DNA from 2 places in the Lysinibacillus sp. GW823-FHT06C08 genome. Region 2 is predicted to be linked to the other one. Evidence: riboswitches for the same ligand, from Rfam matches in the RefSeq annotation. Region 2 holds a riboswitch; the other holds the start of a gene.
What was found. Region 2 has a riboswitch for cobalamin ahead of AC1Q6O_RS13300 (energy-coupling factor ABC transporter permease). Riboswitches for the same ligand answer to the same signal wherever they lie in the genome.
Positions count from the first base shown of each region.

Region 1: another riboswitch for cobalamin. It lies ahead of AC1Q6O_RS09320 (ABC transporter substrate-binding protein); the one in region 2 lies ahead of AC1Q6O_RS13300 (energy-coupling factor ABC transporter permease).

Region 1 covers NZ_JBXAHN010000002.1:309,557-325,170, forward strand. The annotation lists gene AC1Q6O_RS09310 (hypothetical protein) at 1-169, shown strand, start outside; gene AC1Q6O_RS09315 (elongation factor G) at 275-2,215, opposite strand; cobalamin riboswitch at 2,392-2,578, shown strand; gene AC1Q6O_RS09320 (ABC transporter substrate-binding protein) at 2,743-3,738, shown strand; gene AC1Q6O_RS09325 (precorrin-3B methylase) at 3,791-4,468, shown strand; gene AC1Q6O_RS09330 (S9 family peptidase) at 4,540-6,528, shown strand; gene AC1Q6O_RS09335 (class I SAM-dependent rRNA methyltransferase) at 6,616-7,812, opposite strand; gene AC1Q6O_RS09340 (alpha/beta hydrolase) at 7,874-8,791, opposite strand; gene AC1Q6O_RS09345 (dihydrofolate reductase) at 8,953-9,429, shown strand; gene AC1Q6O_RS09350 (HIT family protein) at 9,488-9,982, shown strand; partial or broken gene AC1Q6O_RS09355 (transposase) at 10,240-10,520, shown strand; gene trhA (PAQR family membrane homeostasis protein TrhA) at 10,650-11,285, opposite strand; gene AC1Q6O_RS09365 (DegV family protein) at 11,560-12,402, shown strand; gene AC1Q6O_RS09370 (GDSL-type esterase/lipase family protein) at 12,619-13,530, shown strand; gene AC1Q6O_RS09375 (YpmS family protein) at 13,535-14,116, shown strand; gene msrA (peptide-methionine (S)-S-oxide reductase MsrA) at 14,129-14,662, shown strand; gene msrB (peptide-methionine (R)-S-oxide reductase MsrB) at 14,655-15,083, shown strand.
Region 2 covers NZ_JBXAHN010000005.1:52,688-68,301, reverse strand. The annotation lists gene AC1Q6O_RS13370 (nitroreductase family protein) at 1-147, opposite strand, end outside; gene cobA (uroporphyrinogen-III C-methyltransferase) at 182-949, opposite strand; gene AC1Q6O_RS13360 (precorrin-2 dehydrogenase/sirohydrochlorin ferrochelatase family protein) at 946-1,584, opposite strand; gene AC1Q6O_RS13355 (cobyrinic acid a,c-diamide synthase CobB) at 1,577-2,944, opposite strand; gene AC1Q6O_RS13350 (cobalt-precorrin 5A hydrolase) at 2,956-4,077, opposite strand; gene cobM (precorrin-4 C(11)-methyltransferase) at 4,070-4,855, opposite strand; gene cobI (precorrin-2 C(20)-methyltransferase) at 4,855-5,562, opposite strand; gene cbiE (precorrin-6y C5,15-methyltransferase (decarboxylating) subunit CbiE) at 5,555-6,775, opposite strand; gene AC1Q6O_RS13330 (cobalt-precorrin-5B (C(1))-methyltransferase) at 6,732-7,865, opposite strand; gene AC1Q6O_RS13325 (precorrin-8X methylmutase) at 7,865-8,524, opposite strand; gene cobK (precorrin-6A reductase) at 8,537-9,298, opposite strand; gene AC1Q6O_RS13315 (sirohydrochlorin chelatase) at 9,295-10,230, opposite strand; gene cobJ (precorrin-3B C(17)-methyltransferase) at 10,245-11,912, opposite strand; gene AC1Q6O_RS13305 ((2Fe-2S) ferredoxin domain-containing protein) at 11,917-12,288, opposite strand; cobalamin riboswitch at 12,433-12,614, opposite strand; cobalamin riboswitch at 12,876-13,060, shown strand; gene AC1Q6O_RS13300 (energy-coupling factor ABC transporter permease) at 13,205-13,951, shown strand; gene AC1Q6O_RS13295 (energy-coupling factor ABC transporter substrate-binding protein) at 13,953-14,225, shown strand; gene cbiQ (cobalt ECF transporter T component CbiQ) at 14,231-15,004, shown strand; gene AC1Q6O_RS13285 (energy-coupling factor ABC transporter ATP-binding protein) at 15,001-15,614, shown strand, end outside.

The sequences.
Region 1 (15,614 bases), on a different contig from region 2:
ACGTGGGAACGGCCACGAGCTATTATTAACATTAATTGATCAACTACAAATATTAAAAAGTCAGCCTGGAAAAGTAGTTATCGACTTCACGAATACGCAAGGTTATGTGGTGGTTGAACCTGCCTATCCGGTGCACAAGCCTTCAAAGAAAGCTGTTGGTGCCATATAAAAGCAAGCCCTCCATGAAGCGGAGGGCTTGCTTTATTTTTTGTAGGGATATTCTACCTTCATCTGAAGTACTAGTTCAACAGATTTGCCATGCTAGTACATGAACTTAGCTCTGACAATGCATGGCTGCTTGCGCCTCTTGCCAAGGGACAGAATAGCCTTTACCTTTTGAACAAAAAATGCTGGAAGAACTGTATTCAGGGTCGGCATTTTTATCATAGCCTATTTGAGATATTACTTCTTCTGCATGATGACACACATCATAGCCATCAAATTGGAGGGTAAGCGCACCTTTCCCATTTGTATAGGCGGCAAAAATCGTGCTATAGCTCATGAAGGTCGCTACTGGTGCACGTCCTGTTAATACAACGTCTGTTTCAGTGAGTACAGGGTCGTCGAAGGTGCCAGCAGCCTGTTGAATGTCGGTCATCATACGGCCAATAAAGTCATTGGAAGCCTTCATTTTAAAGCGATAATACGGCTCAAGCAGGACGTTCTGTGCTTGTTCCAGTCCTTGGCGCAGTGCTCGGAAAGTGGCTTCTCGGAAATCACCGCCAGACGTATGTTCATTATGTCCACGTCCCGTTAAAAGCGTAAAATGAATATCTGTTACTGCGTAGCCTGTGAGTAAGCCATGATGATCACGTTCAAACAAATGCTTCTCTACGAGGCGCTGGTTGCCCACTGATAAATCATCTGCATGGCAGGCATTGCTAAAGGTAATGCCAGTCCCACGTTCATTTGGCTGCATTAATAAATGAATTTCTGCATAATGCTTAAGTGGTTCAAAATGTCCGTAGCCTGTAACGGTTGTCGCAATTGTTTCCAAATATAATATTTGCGGCTCTCCAAAAGAGATGTTTAATGTAAAGCGCTTCAATAATACTTCTATCAGTACCTCTAACTGAATGACACCCATTATATGCACATGGATTTCCTGAAACTTTTCCTGCCATACGACACGCAATGATGGCTCCTCGGCCTCTAGTAGACGGAAAATCTTTAATACTTCTTTAATATGTTGCTCACCCTCATATTGAACTTTTGCCTGTAATGTAGGGACAAGCTCATAGGGCTGTGATAGCGTGTTACTGCCAATGCGATCGCCAATGTGTGCCTGGCTGAGCCCTTTAACAGCGAAGATTTCACCAGCCTCAACATGCTGAACAGTTTCAAAACGGCTGCCGTTATAAAGACGAATTTCTGTTACTTTCTCTGTAAGGTCTCCAAACGTAAATTCATCTCGAACATGTAATTTGCCTGTTAAAGCCTTGATGAATGTTAAACGCTGATGGCCATCATGTCGTATTTTAAAGACCTCTCCTTGAAACGGTGCTTCCGGCTCGAAGTGAGTACCCGTTATGAGTGGAAGTTGAGCAATCAATTCTTGAATGCCTTCATCTTTTAATGCCGAACCAGTAAAGCAGGGGAAGGCAGATTCATTTTTAATCATCGATTGTAGGTGCTTCATACACAGGCCATGCTCCAATGCTTCATTCAAAAAGGCATCCAGGAGCTTTTCATCACGCTCCGCCAGCCATTCCATGATTGTGCTGGAAACATAATTCTCCTGAAGTGGTTCATCGACGAATAATACATGTTCCGAGAAATCTTTATGGAGCTGGGTCATCACAGCCCTTACATCTGCTCCGTCACGATCTATTTTATTAATAAAAAAGAATGTAGGGACATGATAGTTTCGTAAAAGCTGCCATACCGTTTCAGTATGACCTTGAATACCCTCTACCGCACTTATAATAATGATGGCATAATCCATGACACGGATGGCACGCTCCATCTCTGGGGAGAAATCGACATGTCCTGGTGTATCAATCAACGTATATGTATCGTCGCCAATAGTCATGCGTCCTTGCTCGGCAAATATCGTAATGCCCCGTTTGCGCTCAAGCTCATGATTATCTAAATAGGCATCCTGATGATCGACACGTCCCCGCGCTTGAATACTATTTGTATGAAAAAGCACTTGCTCAGAAAAGGTTGTTTTTCCTGCATCAACATGAGCAAGAACCCCAATCGTCTTGTACATAATAAATCCTCGTTTCTATAAGTAGCTATCTTCTCATTGTATCAGAATACTAGCACAATTATTTCTTGTAAAATGATTCGTCTTTTTGTCGAAATAGTGCTAATATAATGATGATTATATTTTTTGCATTCTATTACTGATTGCGAATTAACGCATGAACTGCTAGTCTATCAATAGCATAATTAGAACATATTGGTGCAAATGGCATTTGTCATTTGCTTAAAAGGGAAATCGGTGCAATTCCGATGCTGTCCCGCAACTGTAAATGGGGAGTCTATACAGCATGCCACTGTAGTTTAACTATGGGAAGGCGTATAGATGATGAACCTAAGCCAGGATACCTGCCAGTATATGTATGTTAACTAAGAACCACGAGGATGGGGATAGTGATAAAGGTACTAATACCGTTTTTTCACTATGCAACTCTCTTGGCGACAAGAGGGTTTTTTTATGCCCTTCCAATTATCCTAGTAGCAAAGAAGTCTCTGATTTCTTTCTATATTTATGACAACAAAGGAGAAAAGGACATGAAAAAATGGAGAAGTATATGGCTAGTCATGGTCATCGCCTTAATCGCTGTATTAGGAGCGTGTGGCGCAAAGGACAAGCCTGAATCAGCAAAGCAAACTGAAAAAGTTGAACCGTCTGAGGCGACAACAACTGAGGTCATCATTGAAAATAATGAAACTACCCAAACCTATAAGGAAGCACCTAAAAAGGCCATTAGCTTAAATCAGCATGTAACAGAAATTATGCTTGCATTAGGCTTAGAGGATTCCATGGTAGGGACAGCTTATTTAGATGATAAAATCTACGAGCCGCTTCAAGCAGCCTACGATAAAGTTCCAGTTCTTTCAGATCAATACCCAACAAAGGAGCAAGTCATTGATGCCGAGGCAGATTTCTTGTATGCAGGCTGGAAAAGTGGCTTTGGTGAGAAAGGTGTTGGAACACCAGAGGAGCTTGAGGAATTAGGAATTCATACGTATTTACATACGGCTTCCAATATGACAAAGCCAACATTAGAAGATATTTTCACGGATATTCGTCATATCGCGGAAATATTCCGCGTGGAAGATCGCGGTGAAGCATTAATTGAACAAATGACAAAAGATGTCGAAGAAGTTCAAGCAAAATTACCAAAAGACAGTGAAAATTTACGTGTGCTAGTCTTTGACAGTGGTGATAAAGACGTATTCACGGCTGGTCAAAACTTTATGAATGAGCTAGTAACAATCGCTGGCGGTCAAAATATCTTTGGAGATGTGGAGTCAGGATGGACAACGGTATCGAAGGAAGATGCAGTAGATCGCAATCCAGAGGTGGTGGTTGTCATTGATTATGGCGAAACAACTGCTGAACAAAAGATAAAATTCTTAAAAAATGATCCAGCGTTGAAGGAAATGGAAGCAGTCAAAAATGATCGCTTTGTCATTCTTCCACTTTCAGCGGCATCTGAAGGGGTACGTGCTGCAGCGGCCATTCAAATTTTAGCCAAGGGCTTCTACCCAGCCAACTTTTAAAAACATTCGAGCTAGCGCTTTGCTAGCTCCTTTTTCTTAAGGAGCGATAACAATGAATGCATTTCGTCAAAACATACCAGATAAAACGTTCGAAACTCTAAATCAGCAAGGTGGTTATGCACGATTAGCGGTAAGCCCTGGCATTATTAATAAGCATTATACGCCAGCCCAATTTCAAAAAATAGCTGAAATAGTAGGGGAGAAGGGGGCCATTAAATATTCGGCCTCCTATAGCATATTATTATCGATCCCCTCTAGTGAACTGACAGAAGCGACCCATGCCTTACAGGAGGCTGGACTGTTTGTTGCTTCCTCAGGACCTCATATTGCCATGAAGGCATGTGATTTTTGTGATGGAGAAAAAATGGAGGCAGTTCCTCAAACAGAACAACTCTATCAGGCATTGGACGGTATAACTGTGCCTGCAAGAGTACGAGTCAATGTGAATGGCTGTGCATCGGCTTGCTATAATCCTACATATGATGATATTGGTTTAGTCTATCAGCATGAGAGCTTTGATGTTTATGTAGGAGCCATCCCTATGGGGGCGAAGGCACAGGCGGGTACTCTCTTCGCGAAAAGGGTAGGGATTGATCATATTGAGGATTTTTTGCTACAAATCATTCGTCTCTATCAAAACCAAGCTCGTTCCAATGAACCTTTTTATAAATTTTATCGCAGAACAAAAATGAATGCTGATTGGGAACTAGTAAAAAAATCAATAGAGTAGCAGGAAAAATACTTAGGGTGTCGAAATATTGTAGTAGAGCATAGAAAATGACAATACAAAGGAGCAAGAACATGACAACTAAACAAGGGATTCAACCAGAAGATCTTTATCACTTGAAATCAGTGGCAGATCCACAGCTCTCACCTGATGGGACTGAGGTAGTTTATGTAGAGACACGTATTGATGAGAAGAAAAAAGACTATGTATCTAACTTGTTTTATTTAAATTTAAAAGACAAACGTCCTCAGCAATGGACATATGGTAACGATCGGACAAGCTCTCCTGTCTGGTCGCCAGATGGCAGTCAAATTGCTTTTTCTTCGACAAGATCAGGCAAGCCGCAAATTTTTGTACTGTCGAAAACAGGGGGAGAGGCGAAGCAAGTGACGTATTGCAAAAACGGTGCGTCAACGCCTGTCTGGTCTCCTTGTGGAGAGAAAATTGCCTTTTCAGTTTTGCTAGGTAAAGATGAAACTATCTTAGACAAAGCTGAAGATGACAAGAAAGAAGAAAAAGAACTCAAGCCACTCGAAATCGATAAGATGAAACATAAGTCGGATGCGGGTGGATTTATGGATATGGACCAGCATACTCACATTGCCATTGTCGATTTAAAATCTGGTGACTTAAAGCAAGTGACAGAAGGGAACGAGGATTTCCATCTGAGTACATGGTCGCCAAATGGCAGTTATCTTACGTACTTAGCAGATCAAGCAGAGGACTTAGATTTTTCGTTTAATGCGGATATTTATTTATTCGATTTAGAAACAAAACAGAGTCGCAAGGTAACAGAGGGGATTGGCTCCTATTACCAAACGTCCTGGTCGCCTAATAGCCGCTTCCTTTCCTTTGTTGGAGGAAAACGTGAGTTTGAAAATGCCACACAAGCGAAGCTATGGATTTATGATATGGAACAAAATCTGCTAAACTGTGCAACAAGTGAATTTGATGCCCCTGTCGGTGACTATGTCATCGGTGATTTCCTGCAAGGGGTAGCAGCACCAAGTGTACAATGGATGAATGATAATCATAGTTTCTATTTCCAAGTAACGGATCACGGCAATGCGGCAATTTACTTTGGGAATGTAGATGGTGAAATTTATCCAGCTATTCACGATGATCAATACGTTTATGGTTTTTCATTAGATGCTCAAAATGATCAAGCCGTTGTCGCCATAAGTACGACAACGAATCCGGGCGATTTATATTACGTCAACTTAAAAACGGGTGAAAAAGAACGATTGACGACAGTCAATGAAGACGTTTTAAAGACGAAAGAGTTAGCTGTGCCAGAGAGCATTGAGTTTGAAGGAGCTGAGGGCTGGAAGGTCAATGGCTGGATCATGAAGCCAGTGGGCTATGAAAAAGGGAAGAAATATCCTCTTATTCTTGAAATCCATGGTGGTCCACATGCGATGTACGGCAACACTTATTTTAATGAATTCCAAATCCTAGCTGCTCAAGGCTTTGCGGTGCTGTATACAAATCCGCGCGGAAGTCATGGCTACGGACAAACGTTTGTGGATGCAGTACGTGGTGATTATGGTGGCAATGACTATCAAGACCTAATGGCTGCAGTGGACTATGCTTTAGAGCAATATGAGTTCATTGATCCAACTCGACTAGGTGTAACAGGTGGGAGCTATGGTGGCTTTATGACCAACTGGATTGTTGGGCATACCAACCGCTTTAAGGCAGCAGTTACACAACGCTCTATTTCAAACTGGATTAGCTTTGCAGGAGTGAGTGATATTGGCTATTACTTTACAGACTGGCAAATTCAAGCGGGGCTCGAAAATATAGAGAAGCTATGGCATCATTCACCATTGAAATATGTAGACAATGTTGAAACACCATTGCTTATTTTACATGGTGAAAAAGACTATCGTTGTCCGATTGAACAGGCGGAGCAATTATTTATCGCCTTGAAGTATCGGAAAAAAGAAACGAAATTCGTCCGGTTCCCTGAAGCTAATCATGAACTGTCAAGAAGCGGAAAGCCAACATTAAGAATTCATCGTCTCGAATATATACGAGATTGGTTTGTGGAAAAGCTTTAAAAAAGAGGTGGCTTAGGAAGTGAACATACTTCTTAAGCCATTTTTTATAGAAAAAAAGAACCACAGCAAAGTGTGATTCCAGATGAGTTAGTCCATTTTTTGAATAAAAACGACCTTCAAATAATTAAATTCAGGATATTCACGAGGCACACGGAAATCCTTTGGTAAACCGTATTCCTCTACAATTTTATAGCGTGTACGAGTCTCTTTAAATGCTTGGTCGATAAACCCTTTAAACTTTTTCATACCGAAGCTTGCGTTGTTTGTGGAAGCCACAATAATGCCATTTTTGGCTGTAATCGCAATCGTATCCTTCAGTAATTTTGGATAGTCCTTCGCCGTTGAGAACGTCATTTGCTTTGTGCGGGCAAAGCTTGGTGGATCTAATACAACAAGGTCAAATTTTAATTCGTGACGCTGTGCATATTTAAAATAATGAAAAACGTCCATTACTTTTATATCCTGCGCTTCATAATCAATTTGATTGACGCTAAACTGCTCAATCGTTTTGGCTAAACTGCGCTTTGCAACATCGACACTTGTTGTTTTAGTAGCTCCTCCAAGCGAGGCTGCTACAGAAAATGCCCCTGTGTAGGAGAAGGTATTTAGCATATTTGTTGTGCTCGCATAGCGCTCACGAATAGCTAATCGTACTTCCCGTTGATCAAGGAAAATTCCAGTCATCGCACCATCATTTAAATGGACTGCATAGGTCATCCCATTTTCCTTAACCATGATTGGAAATTCGCCAGGAGTCCCCATGACAAAATCATCCTGTTCCATATATTGCCCTTTACTATCGAATCGTTTTTTCTCATAAATGGCCTGGTAGTTGATGGTTTCAGCAAGCGCCTCATAAACGACTTCTTTCAATGAGTAAATACCCTCGCTATACCAACTCACCATATAGTAGCCATTAAAGAAATCGATCGTTAGGCCACCGATACCATCACCCTCGCCATTGAAAACACGGAAGGCTGTTGTATGTTCATTCTGGAAGAATGCTTCTCGTAGCTGTATAGCTTTTTTGAATTTTTTAATGAAAAAAGCTTTATCAATGGTTTCATTTATATCTGTCGTCAGGACCCAGCCAATCCCTTTATTTTGAATACCGTAGTAACCTGTACCAATAAAACGATTATGGTGATCCATCAGCTTAAGTAGAGTCCCTTGCTCGTAAGGTAGTTGTCGTGCATCCACTGCATCTTTTGAAATTAATGGGTAGCCTTTTTTTAATTGATCAGCAAAAGGCTGTTTTATTTGTAGTGCAATTATTTGTGTCATGTTGTCATCCTTTAAAAACGTTTTGCTTTATTATCGCACTGTTTGGATGGGATAGCCAAACTTATTTCAGGAATTCAGCAATTTTTGCCACCGTTTCGATTGTTGCCTCTTCAAAATAATTCATTTTGCTAAAATAGCTATGAATTAAACCAGACATGGTTATATGCTCCACAGGTACTCCAGAGTCAGACAATTTTTGGGCATAACTTAAACCTTCATCAAAGAGGACATCTGCCTCTGCTGCAATGAGGAGTGTTTTAGGCATACGTCTTACATCCTCGAGCAGTAGGGGAGACACCAATGGATTTGTAAAGTTCAATTCATCTGTATAGTGTTGAGAAAACCATTGCATGCCCTGTTTATCTAGGCCGAACTTTTCTCCATAAGCCTGATAGGAAACGGTCGTAAAATCCACATTCGTAACAGGATAAATGAGTGCTTGTGCTTGCAATGATGGTCCACCTGAAGTTACAGCTAAGTAGGCCACGACCGTTGCTAAATTTCCGCCAGCACTGTCCCCAGCCACGGTCAACCGAGCAGCATCGCCACCATATGCTTCGATATGGTCATGCACCCATACTAAGCTATCGTAGGCATCCTGCAATGGAGTTGGAAAAGGAAATTCAGGAGCCAAACGATAATCCACTGAAACGACAATTGCTTGCGCTTGGTCTGCTAAAAGCTGACAGCCAGCATCAACAGACTCTAAATTACCATATACCCAGCCACCGCCATGATAATAAACAATAACAGGTAATGGTTGATCATGAGTAGGTATATAAAGTCGTAGCGTAATTTGAGCCCCATCACGCATGGTAATTAGTTGATCTTGCATCGCCGCTAATATTGGCTTATGGGGTGATTGCCATGGCGTAACCGTACGCATCGCGCGAGCTTCCTGTGGTGTAACTTGATAGTAGGGTGTAGCAACTTGTTGATCTTGAATATAATGAACAGCTTCTTTTCTTAAAGTAGTCATCCTCATCAGTCCTTTATCGTGACGTTTATTACTTACATTATAAACTATTCATATAATTTTACTAGGATTTAATTTTAGAAAAAGAAAATTCTTTCATAATAGAGGTGAAATCAACGAATTGTGTTTATAATAAAAGGGAAGAAAGTATTTGGAGGGACAGTATGATTTCTTTAATTGTGGCACATGATGACAACCATGTAATTGGTTATAATAACGGAATGCCTTGGCATTTACCGGGAGATTTGCAGTATTTCAAAAACAAAACAATGGGCAAGCCAATGATTATGGGACGAAAAACGTTTGAATCCATTGGTCGTCCACTACCTGGACGTCGCAATATTGTTATTACACGAGATGAAAATTATCACGCAGAAGGCACTGAAACTGTGACGAGCCTAGAAGAAGCAATAGCGATAGCAGGGGATGTAGAGGAAATCATGATTATTGGCGGTGAGCAAATTTTCCGTTTATCAATGGAAATGGCAGATCGCTTATATATTACAAAAATCAATCATTCATTTCAGGGCGATACCTTTTTTCCGAGCTATGAGGAGAAGTTTGTAGAGGTTTCTGCTGAACAGCCCGAAACAGCTTCAGAAGGCTATACTTTCCAATATCAAATTTTTGAGCGTAAATAACATGGGAAAAGCACGGTTTTGATAGACCGTGCTATTTCTATATTTAGGGGAGATATTGATGCGCAACATACGATTATCGAGTGGAGAAATTGCTCAAGTTGATTGCTTGAGCTGTGCCATCATAAGTGGACAGGTCAAGCCCAATGGTGGTGTTATCATTGAAACGGATTATTTTCACGCCCACCAGGATGTAGCTTATCCAATCAAGGGATTAGTTATTTTAGCTTCAAAGCGTCACATCCATTGCTTCGATGAATTAAATAATGACGAAAAACTGGATTACATCAATCTCTTAACAAAAATTAGACAAGCTCAAAGGGAAGTATTGGGCATTGAATACGTTTATTATTTTTACAACGAAGATACGACTCATCATTTCCATACTTGGATGGTGCCCCGCTATGAATGGATGAATGCATTCGGGCGATCCGTTGAATCCTTGAGGCCAGTATTACTTCATGCCAGAAATAATTTGAGTAATGAGGAGCATGAAAAAGAAGTAAGGGAAGCTATTGAGCTTTTAAGAGAATCCATAAAAAATCGCTCCTTATGAAGAAGGGCACTGAAAAAGTCCATATCTTTTTTTTCATTTGGCACTGTGACTCTACTGTTGTTTTCCGAAGCATTCCGCTCGCTTTCCGCGGGCGAGCGCCGAGTCTCCTCCTACGCTTCGCTTCGTGCGGGGTCTCGTCTGTCTCGCTTTCCCGCAGGAGTCGAGCGATGCTTCTCCAAACAACGCAATGTATCATTCTATTATTTTAGTCACACTTTCCTTTATAATAAAAAAATGAATATGTAGGTGGTGCCCCAATGATTTCAAATCAGGAAACCCTTAATTTAAGTCCATACATGGCAATCTACGATATTGTTGTGCCAAAAGATAATATGCTTCGCCAGATCAATGAACTTGTTGATTTTTCATTCATTTTAGATGAGCTAAAAACAAAATATTGTTTAGACAATGGACGTAATGCCATTCCTCCAATTCGCATGTTTAAGTACTTATTATTAAAAGCGATTAATGATGTATCAGACGTCGACCTAGTAGAGCGCTGTCATTCAACTATTTCTTGGATATGGCAACAGAAGATCCAATGAGACAGAAATAAGGCACTTCCTGTTCAAAATTGAACAAGAAGTGCCTTATTTTTATCTGAAAAAGGTTCGCATTTATGAAAACATAAGTTTTTCAGTGCCCTTTTATGAAGGGAGCGACTTTTTTATAAATAGAAGTACACACAAGCGTACATGGAAGCACAGCCAGCTAGCACAAAAAGATGCCAGATTGCATGGTTATAAGGTAGAGAGCGCCAAGCATAAAAGATGGCTCCAATTGTATAGAACAGTCCACCTGCAAGTAGTAAAGCAAAGCCATAAAATCCTAAGTATAAATAAACAGGCTTAATAGCAAAAATGATGAGCCAGCCCATGCCAATATAAAAAATTAAGGATAGCACTTCAAAGCGGTTAATGAAGAAACATTTAAAAAGAACACCTAATATTGCGAGTGACCAAATAATACATAATAAAGTAATGGCTAGGGTGCCACCCACCGCAATTAATAAAAACGGCGTATACGTACCGGCAATTAAAATATAAATGGACGAATGGTCCAAAATAGCGAAAAAGTGTTTATATTTTTCTGGCATACTGTGTAGCAATGTGGACATTAAAAACAGGATGATGACAGAGACGCCAAAAATACTAAAAGTAGTAATATGTAGAGCATTACCTGTTTGCACAGCTGTAAGCAGTAAAACAACTAGAGCCGGAATACTTGCAATAAAACCAATACCGTGTGTAATGGCATTCCACAGTTCTTCCTTCCAAGATTTATAGTCAAATGAATCAATCATTTACAACACTCCTTTCGTTCATGTATTTACTATACCCCAATAATTTATACATGAACATTTACATTTGTCATATATTTCATATCAAAAATGTCATAAGGCTGTCATATTCTTTTAGGGGCTTTGATAGACAAGAGATAAAGGAAACGCTATAGTATCAAAGGTAGCGTTTACATTTTCAAAAAATCAAGGCTTTGCCTAATGACAAATGTCATGTTTACATAATGATTCATTAGTCTATATAATAAATTTTAATGAAGTAAAAGGATGTGTCGAAGTGGGACGAATTCATATAGTAACGGACTCAACTTGTGATTTAACAAAAGAAGAAGTAGCACAGCATGGCATACATATCGTGCCATTAACAATTCAAATTGATGGTGAAACATATATAGATGGTGTGGATTTAGAGCCACAACCCTTTTTAGGCTTGATGAAAAATGCTAAAAATTTGCCGAAAAGTTCACAGCCTGCACCAGGTAAATTTAAGGAATTATATGATGAGCTAGGCAAGGATGGCGATCAAATTCTCTCCATCCATATGACAGGTGGTATGAGTGGCACGGTAGAGTCAGCACGACAAGCGGCTCAAATGACAGACGCTGATGTGACGGTGATTGATTCACGCTTTATTGCAATCGGTTTAGCTATTCAGCTACGTGAGGCTATTAAAATGCGCGATGCTGGAGCAACAGTTGAGGAAATCGTAGCTCGTCTGGATAAAGTACGTGCAAACACACATTTATATGTAATTGTGGATACGCTTGAAAATCTAATTAAGGGCGGTAGAATTGGTAAAGGTACAGGCTTTATCGGTTCATTGCTGAACATCAAAGTTATTGCTAATTTAGAGGGTGGCGTTTACAATCCCGTTTCCAAGGTGCGTAGCCATAAACAGGTAGTGAATTACTTATTTAAACAATTCCAAGCTGATACGGCTGGGAAAACAGTCAAAGCTGTCGGTATTTCTCATGCAGATGGCCTCATCACAATGGGGAATCCATTAAAAGAGTTAATCGAAGGTACTGGCTTTAATGACGTTGAGATTGCCTTTACATCTCCAATTATTTCGACACATACTGGACCGGGTGCCATCGGATTTATTTATTTTGCAGAATAATAGTGAGGAGCTACTACATAAGTAAATGTAGTGGCTTTTTTCGTTTTGGCCCTTTTAGCTGGATACTTGTTCGGCTATTTGGAAAAGAGGAATTTTGGCAACAACACAAAATTATGGAGAACAGAGAGTAAGTCACTTTTCATTAGGGTATGAACTATTCTATAATAGAAGGTACAGAAAGGGATGGAAGGTGGTCAAATGGACATTCGGCGATTTATGTTGTCATGTTTGGCCGTCTTAGTACTTAGTGGTTGTGCAATATCAATCGATGAGCCGAATCCGCAAGCAGAGCCTGACGGTGAGCAAGCAGAAACGGAGCAAGATATGACGCAGGATGAGCAACAAACAGTAGAAGAGGAAAAAACCTCCAAGAATATGTTGACGCAAATTTTTGAACATTTTTTTGAGCCATCAGCAGAGGATTTATCGCAAATTGATGAAGAAAATGCAAAGCAACTGCATTATCTGGCACTAGGAGATTCATTAACAGATGGTGTCGGTGATGAGTATAGTCAAGACGGTTATGTAGGAAGATTAGCAGATTCATTGCTTACGTGGCCCTCGATTTCCGAGGTAGATGTTGATAATCGTGGCAAACGTGGTAGACGTAGTGATCAGCTACTAAAATTAGTGAAAAAAGGGCATTATGATGAAGAGTTGCAACAAGCGCAGCTCATTTCTTTAACAATGGGTGGCAATGATGTCATGAAAGTTGTTAAACAGGATTTGTTTAACTTAAAGCGTGACGCATTCGATAAAGAATTGCGGACGTATAAGCAGCGCTATAGCAAAATCGTTGAAGGCATTCGTGCAAAAAATCCGACAGTGCCCATCCTACTCATTGGTTTCTATAATCCGTTTTCGATTGTGACCAATGAGGCGAATGAATTCGATACAATTATCACAGAATGGAATAATGTGATTGAGGAAGTAGCGAGTGAAGATTCCAATGCTTGCTATGTATCGGTGGAGGATTTATTTGATTCAAATGAAGAGCTCGTCTATCATACAGATTTTTTCCACCCCAATGCAAAGGGATATGAAAAAATGACAGAACGTATACTAGCGGCAATGGAGCAGTGTGGTATGGAAGAAAAGATTAACAAGGCAATAGGCTTCGAGGAGTGACAAAATGAATAAATGGAAAGTCGCGTTTTTCGCCTTAGCAGGCACAGTGCTTTTTGCAATCCTCCTCGTCGTTTTTTTAGCAACTAGACCAGTAGATGGAGTCGATGTTGCCAAGCGTTCAGCAGGTGAAAGTGAAAGCAAAGGAAATGTACTCGTGGTGCAAACCACAACAAAGGAATTAGAATCGATTTCCAAAAAATATTTAAAGGATGCAGCAAAAGGCTCGCCTTTACCACTTGATTTTACAATCGGCGATGATATTCAATTACGAAGCACGCTCACGGTGTTTTACACGGAAATTCCGATTTCCATGAATTTTGAACCCATTGTAGATGACAAGGGCAATATTATTTTAAAGCAAACGGGGATGAATGTCGGGCTATTAAATATTCCGCCGGAGACGACGATGAAAATTATGCGGGATTCGGTGGAATTCCCTTCATGGATTACCGTGAACCCAAATAAAGCAGAAATCTATATTGATTTATCTCGCATTAACATAGCATCCGGATCACGCGTCCGTGCTAAAGAATTGGACTTACCAAATGACAAAATTTTATTAGAAATTATTGTTCCTGGTGAATAAGGAGTGAACTGAATGGCAAAGCAATATGCAACATTTGCAGGAGGCTGTTTTTGGTGTATGGTCAAGCCATTTGACGAAACACCTGGCATTGAATCGGTGCTATCTGGCTATACAGGTGGACATGTTGTCAATCCAACCTATGAGCAAGTGTGCTCAGAAACTACTGGACATGCCGAAGCCGTGCAAATCGTATACGATGATGATCTTTATAGCTATGAGCAACTACTGTCTATCTATTGGACCTTAATAGACCCGACAGATGCAGGTGGACAGTTTTATGATCGCGGCGAATCCTACACAACAGCCATTTACTATCATAATGAAGAACAACGTCAACTAGCAGAGCGTTCCAAGGCTGATCTAGAAGCTTCTGGAAAGTTTGATAAACCGATCATGGTGAAAATCTTACCTGCTAGCACATTTTACCCGGCTGAGGACTATCACCAATATTATTATAAGAAAAATCCAATGCACTACGAACGCTATTCGGTTGGAAGCGGTCGCCGAGCGTATCAAGAGCATCACTGGGGGAATAAACATGAATAAAGAACAACGTTTAAAAGAACTTACAGACATGCAATATTACGTGACACAGGAAAATGGCACAGAACCACCGTTTCGCAATGAGTTCGATGAGCATTTTGAAGAGGGCATCTATGTAGATATCGTCTCTGGAAAACCACTATTCAGCTCATTGGACAAATACAACTCAGGCTGTGGCTGGCCAGCATTTACGAAGCCCATCCAAAAAGAAGAAGTAACCGAGCACTTCGACACAACCCACGGTATGCGCCGAGTAGAAGTACGCAGTAAAGAAGCAGACTCCCATTTAGGACATGTCTTCCCAGACGGCCCAAGCGAACTAGGAGGCCTACGCTACTGCATTAACTCAGCATCCCTTCGCTTCATAGCAAAAGAAGATCTAGAAAAAGAAGGCTACGGCCAATTCCTATCATTATTCAAATAAAAAATCCTAGCAAGAGCGATCTTGCTAGGATTTTTTTGTTTTGATGGGTGTAGAGGGAGGGAGAGTTCAGATGAATGGCAAGCAATAGCAAAGTGACGGATAGAAAGTGAAAAGAGACGGATAGCACTCTCAAAGTGGTGGATAGCCATCGAAAAGTGAAGGATAGCCCGCTAAGAGCGATGGATAGGACTCTAAAGTTGAAGGAAAGCCGCATTAAGTGAGGGAATTCCCCAATATAAAGGTGCAAAATAGCAAAGTGACGGATAAAGCTCTCAAAGTGACGGATAGAAAGTGAAAATTGGTGGATAGCCCGCTCAGAGCGATGGATAGAATGCTAAAATCGAAGGGAAGTCGCATCAAGTGAGAGGATTCTCCAATATAAAGGTGCAAAATAGCAAAGTGACGGATAAAACTCTCAAAGTGACGGATAGAAAGTGAAAAGTGGTGGATAGCCCACTCAGAGGAATGGATAAAACACTAAATAGCAGGAGACAATTCAAAGAGACGGATAGCCGACCTGACTATGGCTAA
Region 2 (15,614 bases):
GACGTAGAAATGCCAAGGCTCTCTCATTCTGTCATTAGGGGCAAATGTAGCTGCTTGTAAAATTTGCTCAATTTTCTCTTTTTCTACTAGCTGCGTTGTGTAATTTCGAATAGCTCGACGCTTTTTTAGTGCTTCGATAATTGTCATATTGCTTCCTCCTTCTGCTCTCCCAATGTGATGATTATGAGAAAGCAAGTCCCTGCTCTTCAAACCATTGAATTTTTTCACGTACATTGACGACATCACCAACTACAATCATGGAAGGATTATGATATCCTTCCCGTTCAATAATGTGCGCAATTTCATCTAGTTTTCCTGTTATAGTTCGTTGTTGAGCAGTCGTTCCCCATTCAATAACCGCTACAGGTGTTGTGGCTTTACGTCCATTGTCGATAAGTTTTCGAGCTATGTAGGCAATATTGCCAACGCTCATATAAAAAGCGACAGTATCAATTCCAGTAGCTAATGCTGGCCAATTCAAAAAATCCTGTCCTTTTTCTTCTCGGCCATGCCCCGTGACGAGGGCAAAGCTAGTGGCAAAGTCTCTATGTGTCACAGGAATCCCCGCATAAGCAGGAGCCGCAATCCCTGCTGTTATACCTGGCACAATTTCATAGGCAATGCCATGATTTTTTAAGATTTCAGCCTCTTCTGCACCACGGCCAAAGACAAAGGGATCGCCACCTTTAAGACGTGTGACAATTTTTCCTTGCTGCGCCTTCTCCACAAGTAATGCATTAATTTCATCCTGAATGAGGTGGTGCTTTCCTGGTAATTTCCCACAATAAACGAGCTCCGCTTCCTTTTTTGCGAAGTCTAGCAATGCTGGATTCACAAGACGGTCATACGCAATAATATCAGCCTTTTGGATACATTCCAGACCATAGACCGTAATGAGCTTTGGATCTCCAGGTCCTGCGCCAACGATATAAACTATTCCATCCTTCATTGCTTTTCTCCCATCAATAGTTGTTGTAAATAAGCTTCACGTCTATCCATCTCACCTTGACGTGTCCATTCAAGGATGTTTGGCTCTAGCAACGCCTGTAACGCCGCACGTCTTTGTGGGCCTTTATCAAACTTGGCAGCAACCATTAAACGAGCTTGCTGCAAAAAGCATACGTAATCCTCATAGGCATCATCAAATTGATCCTCTAACTCTGCTTTAATTTTACGAGCTAGCCCGGGACTTGCTCCTGATGTCGAGACAGTTAACACGAAAGGACCACGACGAACTGTCGCGGGGGTAATAAAATCACTTTCACTTTGTCTATCTGTTCGATTCATTAATTGCCAATGCTGTGCCGCCTCTTGCACGGCTTCGTTAACTGCCGTCACATTTGTGGCAGCAATAATAAGGATTGCATCATCCAAATCACGTGGTTCAAACTCTTTTCGTTTCCAGGTAATTTGCCCCAATTCGGCTAGTGGCTGTAAATCTTCATGTAAGGCCGGACTAACAATGACGACATTCGCCTTCACTGGTAAAAGGGATGCCACCTTTTGTGTAGCTACGTGACCACCCCCTACGATTACAACCGTTTTATATTCTAGATTCATATGAATAGGAAAATAATTAGTCATTATTCTTCACCTTCTTGCAAGCTGTTAACCAATTGTCAACTAGCTTTGGGTTTGATACAAAATGAAAATGCGTATAACCAGCCACCAAATTCCCTACTTGATAGCCTTCTTGCTTTTTGCCAAAGCGTCCAATCGTTTCGTAGGCCGGTGTGTGATGGGAGCCACTGTATTTTGAATAGTGGAATTCATGTCCCTTCGCCTGTTCCTCTGAACCGATTAAGAAATTACCTGCCGTACCAAAAATTTCACGATAGCCAAGCGCTGCTAGTTTTTTTTGCATCGCTACTTCCCCTGGGATTACACCTATCATGCCATAACGCTCCCCATGGCTATCTGTAATAGCTTCTGTTAAATACATAAAGCCCCCACATTCAGCCAATGTCGGTAGACCTTTGTTGATGGCTTCCCGTATAGATTGTCTGGCAATCGTATTTGCCGCAAGTGTCTGCGCAAATTCTTCAGGAAAGCCACCCCCTATATATAACCCATCCGCCTCTGCTGGTACTGGCTCATTGTCGAGTGGTGAGAAAAATTGTAATGTCGCACCTTTCGCCCGTAATAACGCCAAATTTTCTTCATAATAAAAATTAAATGCCGCATCTTTTGCTACAGCGAGACAAATATTTTGTGTAGGCTCCTCTGTAAATAATTTGCCTGTTTCCTGAAGTACAGGTGCCTTTGTTATGCGGAGTAATTGCTCTAAGTCAATCGTCTCAGCCATTAGGTCTCCTAGCTTGTCAAAAAATGAATGAAGCTCTCCTCTTTCAATAGCAGGGACTAATCCTAAATGACGACTTGGAATATCAATCCCTTCCTCGCGCTTTAAGTAGCCGATTACAGGAATCCCACATTCTTGTTCAATAGCAGCCTTGGCAATTTCATAATGGCCAACACTACCAACTTGATTTGCTATTACACCCACGATATTTGGTTTATCTGATAATAATTGAAATCCTTTGACAACTGCCGCAACACTTCTAGCCATACTTGCACAATTCACGATTAAAATAACTGGACTTTCTGTTACTACACTAATATCAGCGGCAGAGCCAGCATCTGATAATGGACTTTTACCATCGTAAAAGCCCATGACACCCTCGATAATAGAGACGTCTGCATCCCTACTGGCGCGAGCTACAATATCACATACTGCTTCATGCGAGAACATCCAACTATCAATATTGCGTGATACTCTACCTGTTACGGCTGTATGATAGGTTGGATCGATATAATCAGGTCCACATTTAAAGCCCTGCACGACTTTCCCTTTATTTTGTAGAGCCTTCATCAGTCCAATAGTAAAAGTAGTTTTACCTACACCACTGCCTGTCCCAGCTAGTACAAAGCGATTTGTTTGCATGGACTTCCTCCTTAAAATAGGTATCTAGCAACTGAAATCGTAGCATTACCTGATTTTTTCTTTTCTAAGATGAGTGATTTGACTTGAGCATAACGCATAGCTGCAGGTTCACTGACACCATATGCCCCTGTATATTTAAAGACTGTTTCTGAAGGTGATGGGAATTCAATTTCGTTTAATTCTGTCGGTGAGTAGGTAACGAACTCCCAATCATATTTTTTTGTAATATCCAGGAAGCATTGCTCATCTTTCTTCAGATCAATTGTACAAAGTGCCTTCACACTTTTTTTCGAAAGCTTAAGCTCTGCCAAGGTTTCATCAATGACTTGTTCAATCTCCTCAATAGATGTACCACGATTACAGCCCATGCCTAAGATAATTGATTTTGGTCGATAAATGACACCATTTTCAAGCAAAACCTCTTCTTCTCGTTCGATTATACGGTCCGTTATTAATAATGTTGCATGAGGTTTAGCCTCTATGGCCGTCCGTGTAGATGGATAAATTTTAATTTGCTCTGGCATTGGTGTATCACGCATCCACCAATCTCGCTCACCAGTTTCCTGTACAATAGCCACATGTTCCTCGTTGACGACAGAAGCACTGACAGGCGTTAATTTATCGGCACTATCCCAAACCCAGCCAAAACGTGCACCAAATAGATCGACTGGAATAGTCTTTTGCACATCGGAGGCTGTTGTAATAATAGGGTTGGCACCAAGAGCTGCCGCTACCTCATGTGTTAGTTCATTGGCACCGCCAAGATGTCCTGACAAGACACTTATTACGTTTTCGCCTCGATCATCAATAACTACAACACCCGGATCAGTCTTTTTATCCTTTAAAATGGGTGCGATCATTCGGACAACTGCACCTAAAGAAATAATTAAAATCAAACCTTTGTATTGTTTAAATAGAGTCGGCAAAAGCAAACGCACTGTTCCAGTAAACAGTTGAATATGCTTTTCCTCCTCATCACCCTGTTCAAATTTACTCATATAATACAAATCACTTGCTGCAAACGTTTGTTGGAGTCGACGTCCTATTTGAACACCATGCTTTGTAATCGCTACAACCGCATATGCATGGCGCTGATCAACTTCTGGTAATAACCCCTCTTGTAACTCAATCACTTGTCTTCACACCTTTTCTAAAGCCGTGTGTAAAGGTTGCATCATATAATTTCGAGCGATATTGATCCTTATCATGAATATCAGGGTCTAGCGCCCAGCCTGCTAGAATCATCGCATGCTTACGAATGCCATTCACGCGCATCGCTTCATCTAATTCGATTAATGTCGTACGAACAATTTTTTGATCTGGCCAAGAAGCACGTTGAATCACCGCTACGGGTGTGTCATCAGCCCAGCCAGCACTTTGTAGTTCTTTGACAATTTTCTTTGTGAGCGTCGCACTTAAGAATAGAGCAATTGTACAATGATGGCTTGCTAAATCACGTAATTTTTCAAATTCTGGTACAGGGGTGCGCCCTTCAGCACGAGTTAAAATTAAAGTTTGTGTTAAATCAGGAATCGTTAGCTCAGCCCCAATTGCCGCTGCTGATGCAAAAACAGAGCTAACCCCTGGAATAACTTCGTAGCCAATGCCTTGCTTTTTTAAGAGTGCTACTTGTTCCATAATCGCTCCATACATGGCCGGATCACCTGTATGCATGCGAGCTACTATTTTCCCAGCATGGACCCGATCAGCCATCACAGCGACCATTTCCTCTAAATGCATACCAGCGGTACGAATAATTTCCGCATCTGGTCGAGCTTTCGCAATGAGATCTTCACTCACTAATGAATCTGTATACATAACAACATCTGCTGTTTGTAACATATGTAAGCCTTTAACTGTAATTAAATCTGGATCACCGGGACCGGCGCCGACTATATAGATCTTCTTCATTATTTACGCACCACCATTAATGTTAAATATTCTAAGTCGACACCATCCAACTCGCGTACATCCCAAATTACTTCTTCGTCAGATGTTACCTTTGTCACAACAGATGCTTTATCTAGTAAATCTAAATCACGTAGTACCTGTAGCATTAAATCAATTACTTTTGCTACTTTAATAAAGACCACAGCATCATGACTTTCAATAGCTTCACGCATTGCCTCATAATCATCATAGGCAGGAATGATCGCGACACGGTCATCACCATCAGCTAATGCAATACCAAGTCGAGAAGCGGAGCCATTAAATGAGGATATCCCCGGAACCGTACGAATTTCTACATCTGGATGCATGTCCTGCATTAACTTCATCATATGGATAAACGTACTATATAATAACGGATCACCTTCTGTAACGAAGGCTACATCCTTACCCTCCTGTAATTTTTCATATACAAGCTCGACTGACTTTGTCCATTCACGCTCAAGGACAGCTTCGTCCTTCGTCATAGGAAATACAAGACCAAGCATATCTTTTTCCTCTGGATTAATATAAACATCTACAATACGATGGGCATAGCTCTTACTGCCTCTAAGTTTTTTGGGATAGGCAATAACAGGTGACTCTTGAATCACACGAAACGCCTTCACTGTAATTAATTCTGGATCGCCAGGACCTACGCCCAAGCCATATAAAACACCTAAATTAGTCATGATTTTCTTCCTTTCGATAAACCGAAATAATATATATTGGATTTAATGGCACAAAGCGTGTCATATCTAAGATCGGTTTGCTACGCGCAAGCTGTGCCTGTAAAATATCAACCGCAAAATCACAAGCCTTAAACGCTTCCACTGCTTTATATAAATTTTCAATTGTCGCAGCATTTAAAACAATTCGACCATTTGGTTTTAAGCGATTACAGCACAATTGTAGTAATTCGACCATTTCACCACCAGTACCACCGATAAAAATGGCATCAGGGTCTGGGAAATGATCGAGTCCCTCTGGAGCTTTACTATGAATTGCTGTTATATCCACACGAAATTTTTGCTGATTGTGTAGACAGTTCTCTAAATCAGGTGCATTTTTTTCAACGGCGTATACTTCCCCCTCAGGTGCAAGCTTCCCCGCTTCAATGGCCATAGATCCTGTACATGTACCAATATCCCAAATAACACTATCCTGTTGAAGTTGCATCGCCTGTAAGCTTAAGACACGAATTTCTTTCTTAGTAATGAGTCCTTTATCTGGTTTTCGTTGTGAAAACTCTTCATCATCAATACCGAGTGTGTAGCGTTTTGGTTCAACAGTTTGTTGTAAAATAACTACGTTTAAAGGGGAAAAATGTGCATTCTCCATTTCATCTAGCGAATACCAATCACATTTTTCATCTTCACCCTGTAGATTTTCGGCTACAAATGCACGATATTCGGTCATACCAAAATGCTTTAAATAACGTGCGAGCGCATTTGGGCTATTTTCAGCATCTGTTAACAGAGCTATTTTCTTTTTCCCATCGATGCGCTGTGCCAAGCCTTTCATAGGTCGTCCATGAATACTTGTAACATAAGCATCCTGCCAGCTTTCTCCCATTTTCGCGAAGGCTAGCTGTACGGAGCTCATATATGGATAAACCTCCAAATCTAGCTTTTTCGCTAAATAGCCCCCAACGCCGTAAAACAATGGATCTCCTGATGCGAGAATAATCGTATTTCTTGTTTCCTCTGACAATCTCTCAACAAGTGCTGAAAGACCTCCTTTGATCATGATTTTTTCCCCTGTAAAATGCGGGAAAAAATCAAGCACGCGCTCACCACCTACAAGTACCTCACAGTCTTCAATCCACTGGCGGTATTGTGGGAATAAGCTTGCTAATCCGTTATCCCCGATCCCAATTAATTTCATCGATCGATGCAATGTCATCAGCCCTTCCTAATAATTGTCCCTGCATCGAATAAATCGATGTGGAAAGCGTTAAACCGCCCTTTATATGATGAATGGAGGAATAGCAGCAGGCCTCACACAAACGATGGAAAAATGATTCATATCCCTTTTCCATCATAATTTCACCTACTTGCGACGCTGTGTTGGCCTCTCGTATTTCGGCTATTGTGTCTGCATCTGCCCCTACATCTTCTGCAAGTTGTGCTAAAAAGTTAAAATCAATCGGAGCACTTTTGGAATGCACCATCATTACCCCTTGTGCCACCTTTGAAAATTTCCCCATCATCCCGACAAGGGACACTTGTTTAATACCAAGTCGCTTACAATGCTTTAAAGTAAAGCCAACAAAATCACCCATTTCAACAAAAGCTTCTTCAGGTAAATCGGGATATTGCTTCATCCCAAATTTTTCACTGCGACCACCTGTTGTCACTACTAAATGCTCACAGCCAGCCTCTTTAGCGACGCTAATGGCCTGTACAATACTAGCCATATACGCAGAACTTGAAAAAGGCACGACGGTTCCCCTTGTGCCTAAAATCGAGATGCCTCCAAGTATACCAAGACGACCATTTAACGTTTTTTTCGCAATCTCCTCACCCTTAGGGACGGAAATCACTACGTTAACCCCTCGTGTAATTTGAAATTCGTCCAATACTCCTTGAACAGTGCTGTGAATCATTTTCCGTGGGACAGGGTTAATGGCTGCCTCTCCAACAGGCACTGGTAAGCCGGGCTTTGTGACACGCCCGACTCCAACCCCACCATCTAAATGAATACCAGGTGTCTCTGCCCAGCTCACAGTACCGACGATGAGTGCCTGATGTGTGGCATCTGGGTCATCACCAGCATCTTTAATCGTTTCACAGCTGACGGCATTGTTTTCAAATAGGCATTTTTCAATGGTAAAGGTCGCATCCCTACCTATTGGCAAATGAATCGTGCTTGTTTCTTGCTCTTCATTTGTAATAAGGGCGAGTAAAGCGGCCTTTGTTACTGCAGTTGCACAGGCTCCTGTTGTATAACCGTGACGCATGTCCTTAGGATCCTTTTTTGGCTTCCGCTCCATTATTTTTTCGCCTGTTCATCCGCTAAAAGTGAAATGGCATTTAATGCGGCAACCGTCACTGTACTACCGCCTTTCCGACCAACATTTGTAATGTACGGAATACCTTCAAGTTTTAGCAGCTCTTCTTTCGATTCAGCCGCAGACACGAAACCTACAGGCATACCAATAATTAAATCTGGTTTTGCTAAGCCTTCCTTAATTAAACGAATCAATTCTAGTAATGCAGTTGGGGCATTACCAATGGCATAAATACCGCCCTCATGCAATTTTGAGGCTTTTTGCATCGATATAATGGCACGCGTTGTATTTTGCTTTTTCGCTTCTACAGATACATCCTCATCCGCAATATAGCAATGTAAATCGCCACCATGTTTTTGGAAACGTTTTTTACCAGAGCCACTTTCAATCATTTGCACATCCGCAATTACATGACGCCCTGCCAGAATAGACTTAACACCTGCTTCAAGTGCTCCTGGTGTAATAATAACGCTACGACCTAGCTCAAAGTCAGCAGATGCATGGATAATACGGCGCACAACCTTCCATTCATCTTCTGAAAAGTCATGCTCCCCCATTTCCTCCGCGATAATCGAGAAACTGTAATCGTAAATTTTATCTGGGTCTACTGTTAATGGTTTGAAATCTGTTTTAAAATCCATTGTTATTGCCTCCTAAAGTGTATGTTGTACAGCCTGTAACACTTCTTCAAAAGTGGAATATTGCTGGCCATATTTAATATTGGGTCTTGCAATAAGAATTGTTTCTATAGAACAAGCAAGGGCTGCCTCTAGCTTCTCGTCTACTGAGCCGACTTTGCCACTTTCTTTGGTAATCATTAAGGTCACTCCATATTGACGGAATAATGCTTCATTTAATTCCTTTGAAAATGGGCCTTGAATGGCTACAATATCTCGCTGTGCCACACCGAGCGCCTCACATTTTTCCATATTGTCAAGTCGTGGGAGCATACGAGCAATGACTCTTGTATTTTCTAAGCCTTGTAAGACTTTCGTAAATGTAGCAAGCGTTTTACTACCTGTTGTCAGCATAATAACACCACGCTTTTCTGCTGCTAACTGAGCTGCTTCCTCATAATCCTTCACGACTGTTATAAGTGGGTGTTCATAATGTTCATGAGCACGTTCATAGCGAATATAAGGAACTTGCGCTTTTTCAGCTGCTGCCATGGCATTTTTCGATGCCTCTTCTGCAAATGGATGAGAGGCATCTACCACCAATTGAAAGCCTTGTTCCGATATAATAGTCGCCATTTCTTCCGCTGTAAGTCGCCCTATTAAATGAGGTAAGCCAGCGTCAGCAAGACTAGAGGCTGCCGATTCCGTCACAACGGTGGCAGTTACAGCATGTCCCGTCCTTTGCAGTTCAAGGCCTAGATTCCTTGCATCACTCGTCCCTGCTAACATGAAAATCATTTTACTGGCTCCTCTTCATGATGATGATGGTGATCGTGATCGTGTCCATGATCATGGTCGTGGTCGTGGTGGTGATCATGGTCGTGATCATGGTCGTGATCATGATGGTGATGATGATGTGCATGCCCATGAATAGCAGCGTAAGCCCGATATTCTTCAAGATCTTTCATACCTGTTGATGTACCATTCACCGCTTGCTCAATACGTTCTAATAGAACATTTTGTAAACGTTCATGGTAGCCAAAGTAGTTGGCAATTTGAATCTCACATGCTGGAAATTGCTCATTGTATTTCTCACACATAACATGCATACGCTCCATTAAAATACCCGTGAATAAAAAGTAAGGAAGCATAATAATTTTTTTAGCACCTAGTTTGACACAGCGTTCAATGCCTTCTTCAACACGAGGGTCCGTTACGCCCATAAAGGCACTTTCTACGTATTTAACAGGTAGTTTTTCCCATAGTAATCGTGTAATTTTATAGAAATCTCCATTTGCATAAGGATCACTACCTCCTCGAGCAATTAATAAAATGGCTGTGTCTTCCTGTTCTTGTTCAGTATCAAATCCAATTTCAACTAAACGATCCTGTAATATCGCAAATATTTCTTCATGAATGCCAATTGTTTGACCATATGTGAATGTGATATTCGGATAATGCTCACGAGCATGCTCGATTTCTGCCGGAATATGTAGCTTAGAATGACCTGCATGAAGTAAAATAATCGGGATGACATGTACCTCTGAAGCACCCTTTTTCACACAGTTTGTAATACCTTCTTCGATGTTAGGAGAAGCAAATTCAAGGAAGCATGTTTCCACTAAATATTGTTCATCAATGCGAGATTTCATTTGCTCGATAAATGTACGCACCTCATCATTTCCTGCTGCTAAACGGCTCCCATGGCCAACAAATAATATAGCTTTCATCTCTTTTCTCCTCACTAGTCGCCGCACGGAGCTGGCTCTATTTTTATTTTGGAAGACATATCTTGATACGTAAAATGCAATATCTTTTTCACCCGCTTGAAGTATTTAAATAGACGCTCGTTTGGATGCGCATTTGCTTTATATTCTTCAATAATATCTGTAATTAAAGGGATTAATTGATCAGGCTCCAAACCTTCTACAACAGGCTGTGCTGCATGAGCCGTACGCCCGACTGGTTTCGCTCCAATAAAGACATCAAATTTACTTTTGCGATAGACAATCCCAATATCATCAAACACGGCTCGATAACAAGCCATTCCACAGCCATTGAAGCCAATATTTAATGTTTTCGGTAATGACATACCGCCAAGCTTTTCTTGAATTTCCTCCGCATATGGAATGGAATCTGCTTTTTCACCGTAGCAAAAATCACAAGCCTTCAACGATAACACATCACCAATTGGTGCTAATAAAAAGCCTACTTCCTGTAATTTCTCAGTGATACGTTCAGGCGTTGTTGTAGGTATTTTCAAATGGATTTGATGATCTGGTGTATATTCCATTGATCCTTCTTCTCCTACTACCTCTGCTAACGTCATCATTTGCTGTGGTGTGAAAAATTTATTAGCCACGCCAGGGCTCACTGCTAATTCAAAAATGGATTCTATTTTTTGTTGTACAAGCTTTGGAGTAACCTTGATAGCACTTGTTCCCTTTACCATTGCAAGTGCCGCTGTAGCCATTTCAAGTGCTGTTTTTTTCGGCTTTGGCATAACGGCTATACTGGGTTTATTCATTCTCCCTGCATTAGGGTCTGCCGCAAAGTCATTTCGTGCTGTTCCTGTCTCTTGATTCATCGCCCATGGCTCATTTTCTTCCCGTAAGCGTTGATGAGGACGTAATGGCTGTTTTTCCTCACCAAGTGTATATTTACGTTGGTAGCCTCGCGGTGTAATCATTTTATTATCATAGAAGAACGTAGATGAGTTTCCGATAATAACTGTTGTCAGCATACCAATATCATGTTCCAGCATTTCTGCCAATGTCGTCATCGTCACTTCCTGACGTTCTCGATAGGCACTTTTTACAAGCCCTACTGGTGTGTCAGGAGAACGATATTCTAAAAGAATTCGTTGCGCTTCGACAATTTGTCTTGTACGGCGACCACTTTTAGGATTGTATAAAGCAATAACAAAATCGGCCATAGCTGCGGCTTCCACACGCTTCGCAATTAAATTCCACGGAGTGAGATGGTCACTCAAACTAATGGTACAAGCATCATGCATAATGGGTGCACCAAGTAAACTAGCACATGAATTGATAGCTGAAATACCTGGGACAATCTCCACTTCAATACCAGTTGCCTCTGTCCAGCCTAGCTCAATTAATACTTCATACACCAATCCCGCCATACCATAAACGCCTGCATCTCCACTCGAAATGACCGAAACAATACTTCCTGCCTCTGCTTGACGAACGGCCTCCTGAGCACGTGACACTTCCTCTGTCATACCTGTACTGACAATGGATTTTGCGCTGACTAAATCTTGAATCAGTTCAACATAGGTTTTATAGCCTATGATCATGTCACTTTGTTGTAAAGCCTCTACTGCACGTGTCGTAATATGCTTAAAGTCTCCAGGCCCAAAGCCTACTACGAAAATTTTCCCTTTTTGCGCCATGTTTTTACCCCTCTTTCACCTTTTCAATCCCTTTAATGGCTGTTGTTTGCGCTGTTCGCTGTAATGTCCCTTCTCGAAGTGTAAAAACATGATCGTTATATAAGGATTCATGATGCAAATCCTGTACAAGTGTTCTAGCATGCTCCGTTGACGGTACACGATACCAATTCCCCTGAGGGTAAGCAATCACAACACAAGCATCCTTGCATCGTCCATTACAGCGCGTTCTTGTCGTATGTATTTCTTTATCTAGTGCGTTACGCTGTATTTCATCTCGTATAGCTTGGGTAATTTCCTCCCCATCCTTGTTCATACAGCTACTGCCATTGCAAATAAAGAGATGTGTTTTCATCCCCTCTAAATTCCACGTTGTCATCTTATATCTCCCCTCATTTGCTTTTGGAAAAAAGAAAAAACCTTTACTCTGCCGAAGAGTAAAGGTTTGTAGAAGCCAAATAAAAACGAATAGATTGAAAGACAGATCCTCGCTTTTGCTTCAACTTCTCCCTCCGAAAAGTTTGCATGCACAATCTGATAAGCAGGTTTCCTGACTTAAGCTTCATTTTACTGTCGCACCTTCCCTAGTTTGCACAGGTGGCATTGCGATTTCATCAGCTATTACAGTAGCGGGGGCTGTATTGGACTTTCACCAATTTCCCTATTATCTCGAGTTCTTCGAGCACTTATCGACGTTTTATATGAAATTTTTAATCGTATACATAATAGAAAACTGTCTTAATCATATCTTATTATTTTAAAATTTCAATATTTCTTTAAAAAATCATGACAAATTTATCAATTTCATAGGAGGGGTGAAAGCTATTAAAAATTTGAATTTGCCTTCTTTAATCCTAAAAAACGTTAGTTATCAGAATTTTCGACATTGATATTCTATTTTTAATTTTTTATAAAAAAAGTATAGCATAATTATGGAAATTCGTGATACACTTTGTCGTGAAATCTCACAACTTACTATTTTTCGGTGTAAAATGCTCGTCATTTTGCTTAAAAGGGAAGCCGGTTTAAGTCCGGCGCGGTCCCGCCACTGTAATAGGGAGCTTTATAGAAAATGTCACTGTCCAATGGATGGGAAGACCTATAAAGTGTTGAACTAGAGCCAGGAGACCTGCCGAACATAAGTGATCGTTTCAGCCTACGAGGATAGGTGTGCGGCTTAGCAGATGAAAATGTTATTTGCTTTTTTAGCTATGCACTTTTCCAACAACGGAAAAGTGCTTTTTTATTACGCACGCTACATTCTAAAAATCTATTTACAGTTTGGAGGAAAAAAATTGAAGCTGTCTTGGTGGAAACTTAGTTATTTTCTATTGGCTTTTTTAATGGTGCCAAAGCGTGCCTTCGCCATGCATATCATGGAAGGTTTTTTACCAATCGAATGGGCTATTTTTTGGTGGGTAATCTCCATCCCATTTATTATTTTAGGATTGCGCTCTATTCGTAAAACAATTGATGAAAACCCTGAAACAAAAATGATTCTGGGGCTGTCCGGTGCGTTTGCCTTTGTCCTATCAGCCTTAAAAATCCCTTCAGTTACAGGGAGCTGCTCACATCCAACAGGAGTAGGTCTCGGAACAGTATTATTTGGACCGTTAGCCATGAGTGTCATTGGGACAATTGTTTTATTATTTCAATCTTTACTTTTAGCTCATGGTGGGATCACAACATTAGGGGCTAATGCATTTTCGATGGCTATTGTAGGACCGTTTATCGCCTACTTTGTATTTAAAGGGGCAAAACAATTGGGGTTATCGTTTTCATTAGCTGTTTTCTTTGCGGCCATGCTTGGGGATTTAGGTACATATGTGGTGACTTCCATTCAATTAGCACTAGCCTTCCCATCTGAAGTTGGAGGCTTTATGGCTTCCTTTACAAAGTTCGCAAGTATTTTTGCCTTAACACAAATCCCATTAGCTGTGAGTGAAGGAATATTAACAGTTATTGTCATGAACTTCTTGAAAAAATATAATATTAGCGAATTAAAATCTTTACGTGTTTTCTCTACAAAGGAGGCGCACTAATATGAAACGAAATTTATTACTTTTAGCAATCGTCGTACTATTGGCGATTATCCCTCTTTTCGTCCAAAAAGGAGCAGAATTTGGAGGAGCCGACGGTGAAGCAGAAGCAGCCATTGGGGAGATCAATGCAGAATATGAGCCATGGTTTGATAGTTTGTGGGAACCACCTAGTGGTGAAATTGAAAGCTTATTATTCGTGCTACAAGCAGCTATTGGTGCTGGTTTTATCGGCTACTTTATTGGCTATATGCGTGGCAAGCATAAAGAAGGTTAAGGATTATGTTACTCATTGATAAGTATGCGTATCTCAATAAGCTAGCGTTCGTTCATCCGCTAGAAAAAATGATATTTTCATTAGGACTACTTTTATTCACGCTTATTATGAGAGATGAACGACTTTCACTCATTACATTTTTTGTAATGAGTGCTTTTATCATTTGGGGCGCGAAAATTCCACTAAACTATTATGCGAAGCTATTATTACTACCTGGTTTTTTCTTATTCACAAGTCTCTTATCAATCATCATTTCGATAGCTCCAGCAGCGCATACATTACCAGCCCATATGGGGGCATTTACGTATATAAACTGGACAATTTTTATTGGGAGAGCCAGTATCGCTACCGCCCAGCAACTATTCTTTATTGTACTTGGCAGTATAAGTTGCTTATATTTTTTAGTTTTAACGACATCTGTACAAGGAATTTGTTATGTGCTTCGACAATGGCGGCTACCTACTTTATTAGTTGAGCTAGTAGAACTCACCTATCGTTTTATTTTTATTTTTTTAGAAAGCATGCAAAAAATTCATTTGGCCCAGCAAGCCCGGCTTGGCTACCACTCACCCATGCAATGGTTACGTTCAGTGTCTATGCTAATTGCCGCGTTGTTTATTGAAATGTTTCAGCGCAGTCGAGAGCTTAATCATGCCATGCTGGCGCGTGGTGGTGAAACGGTTTATTGGCATGAAACGGGCGCCTATAGCAAAAAAAACTGGCTTGGTATAACGGCTATTTTTTTATTCCTCATCGTATACGGAGGGTACTTCTCATGACAGCATTTTATTTTAAACTAAACAACCTGTCATATGCCTATGCAGATGGTACGAAGGCTTTGACAGATATTACATTAAACATTCCAAAAGGAAAAAAAATCGCTATACTCGGTCATAATGGAGCAGGAAAATCCACTTTATTTCAGCACCTTAATGGTATTTTGAAACCAACAGCTGGGACCATTTCATTTGATGGAGAAAAACTTCAATATAATAGAAAGGGATTAAAGGCTCTTCGCCAACAGGTTGGAATCGTCTTTCAAGATGCTGATAATCAGCTTTTTTCAGGAACTGTTAAGCAAGATATAGCCTATGGTCCAATGAATCTAGGATGGCCTACGGAAAAAATTGAAGAAAAAATAGCATGGGCTGTTGCACAAACTGAAGTGACAGAGCTACTAGATAAACCCATCCACTTTTTAAGCGTAGGGCAGAAAAAGCGTGTGGCCATGGCAGGTGTATTAGCGATGGAACCGACTGTCCTTTTATTAGATGAACCAACAGCGGGTCTTGATAGCTATTACGCTACACAAGTTTTTCAATACTTAGCCAAAGTAGAAGACCATGAAAGAACGATTATCCTTGCGACTCACGACATTGCCCTTGCCTA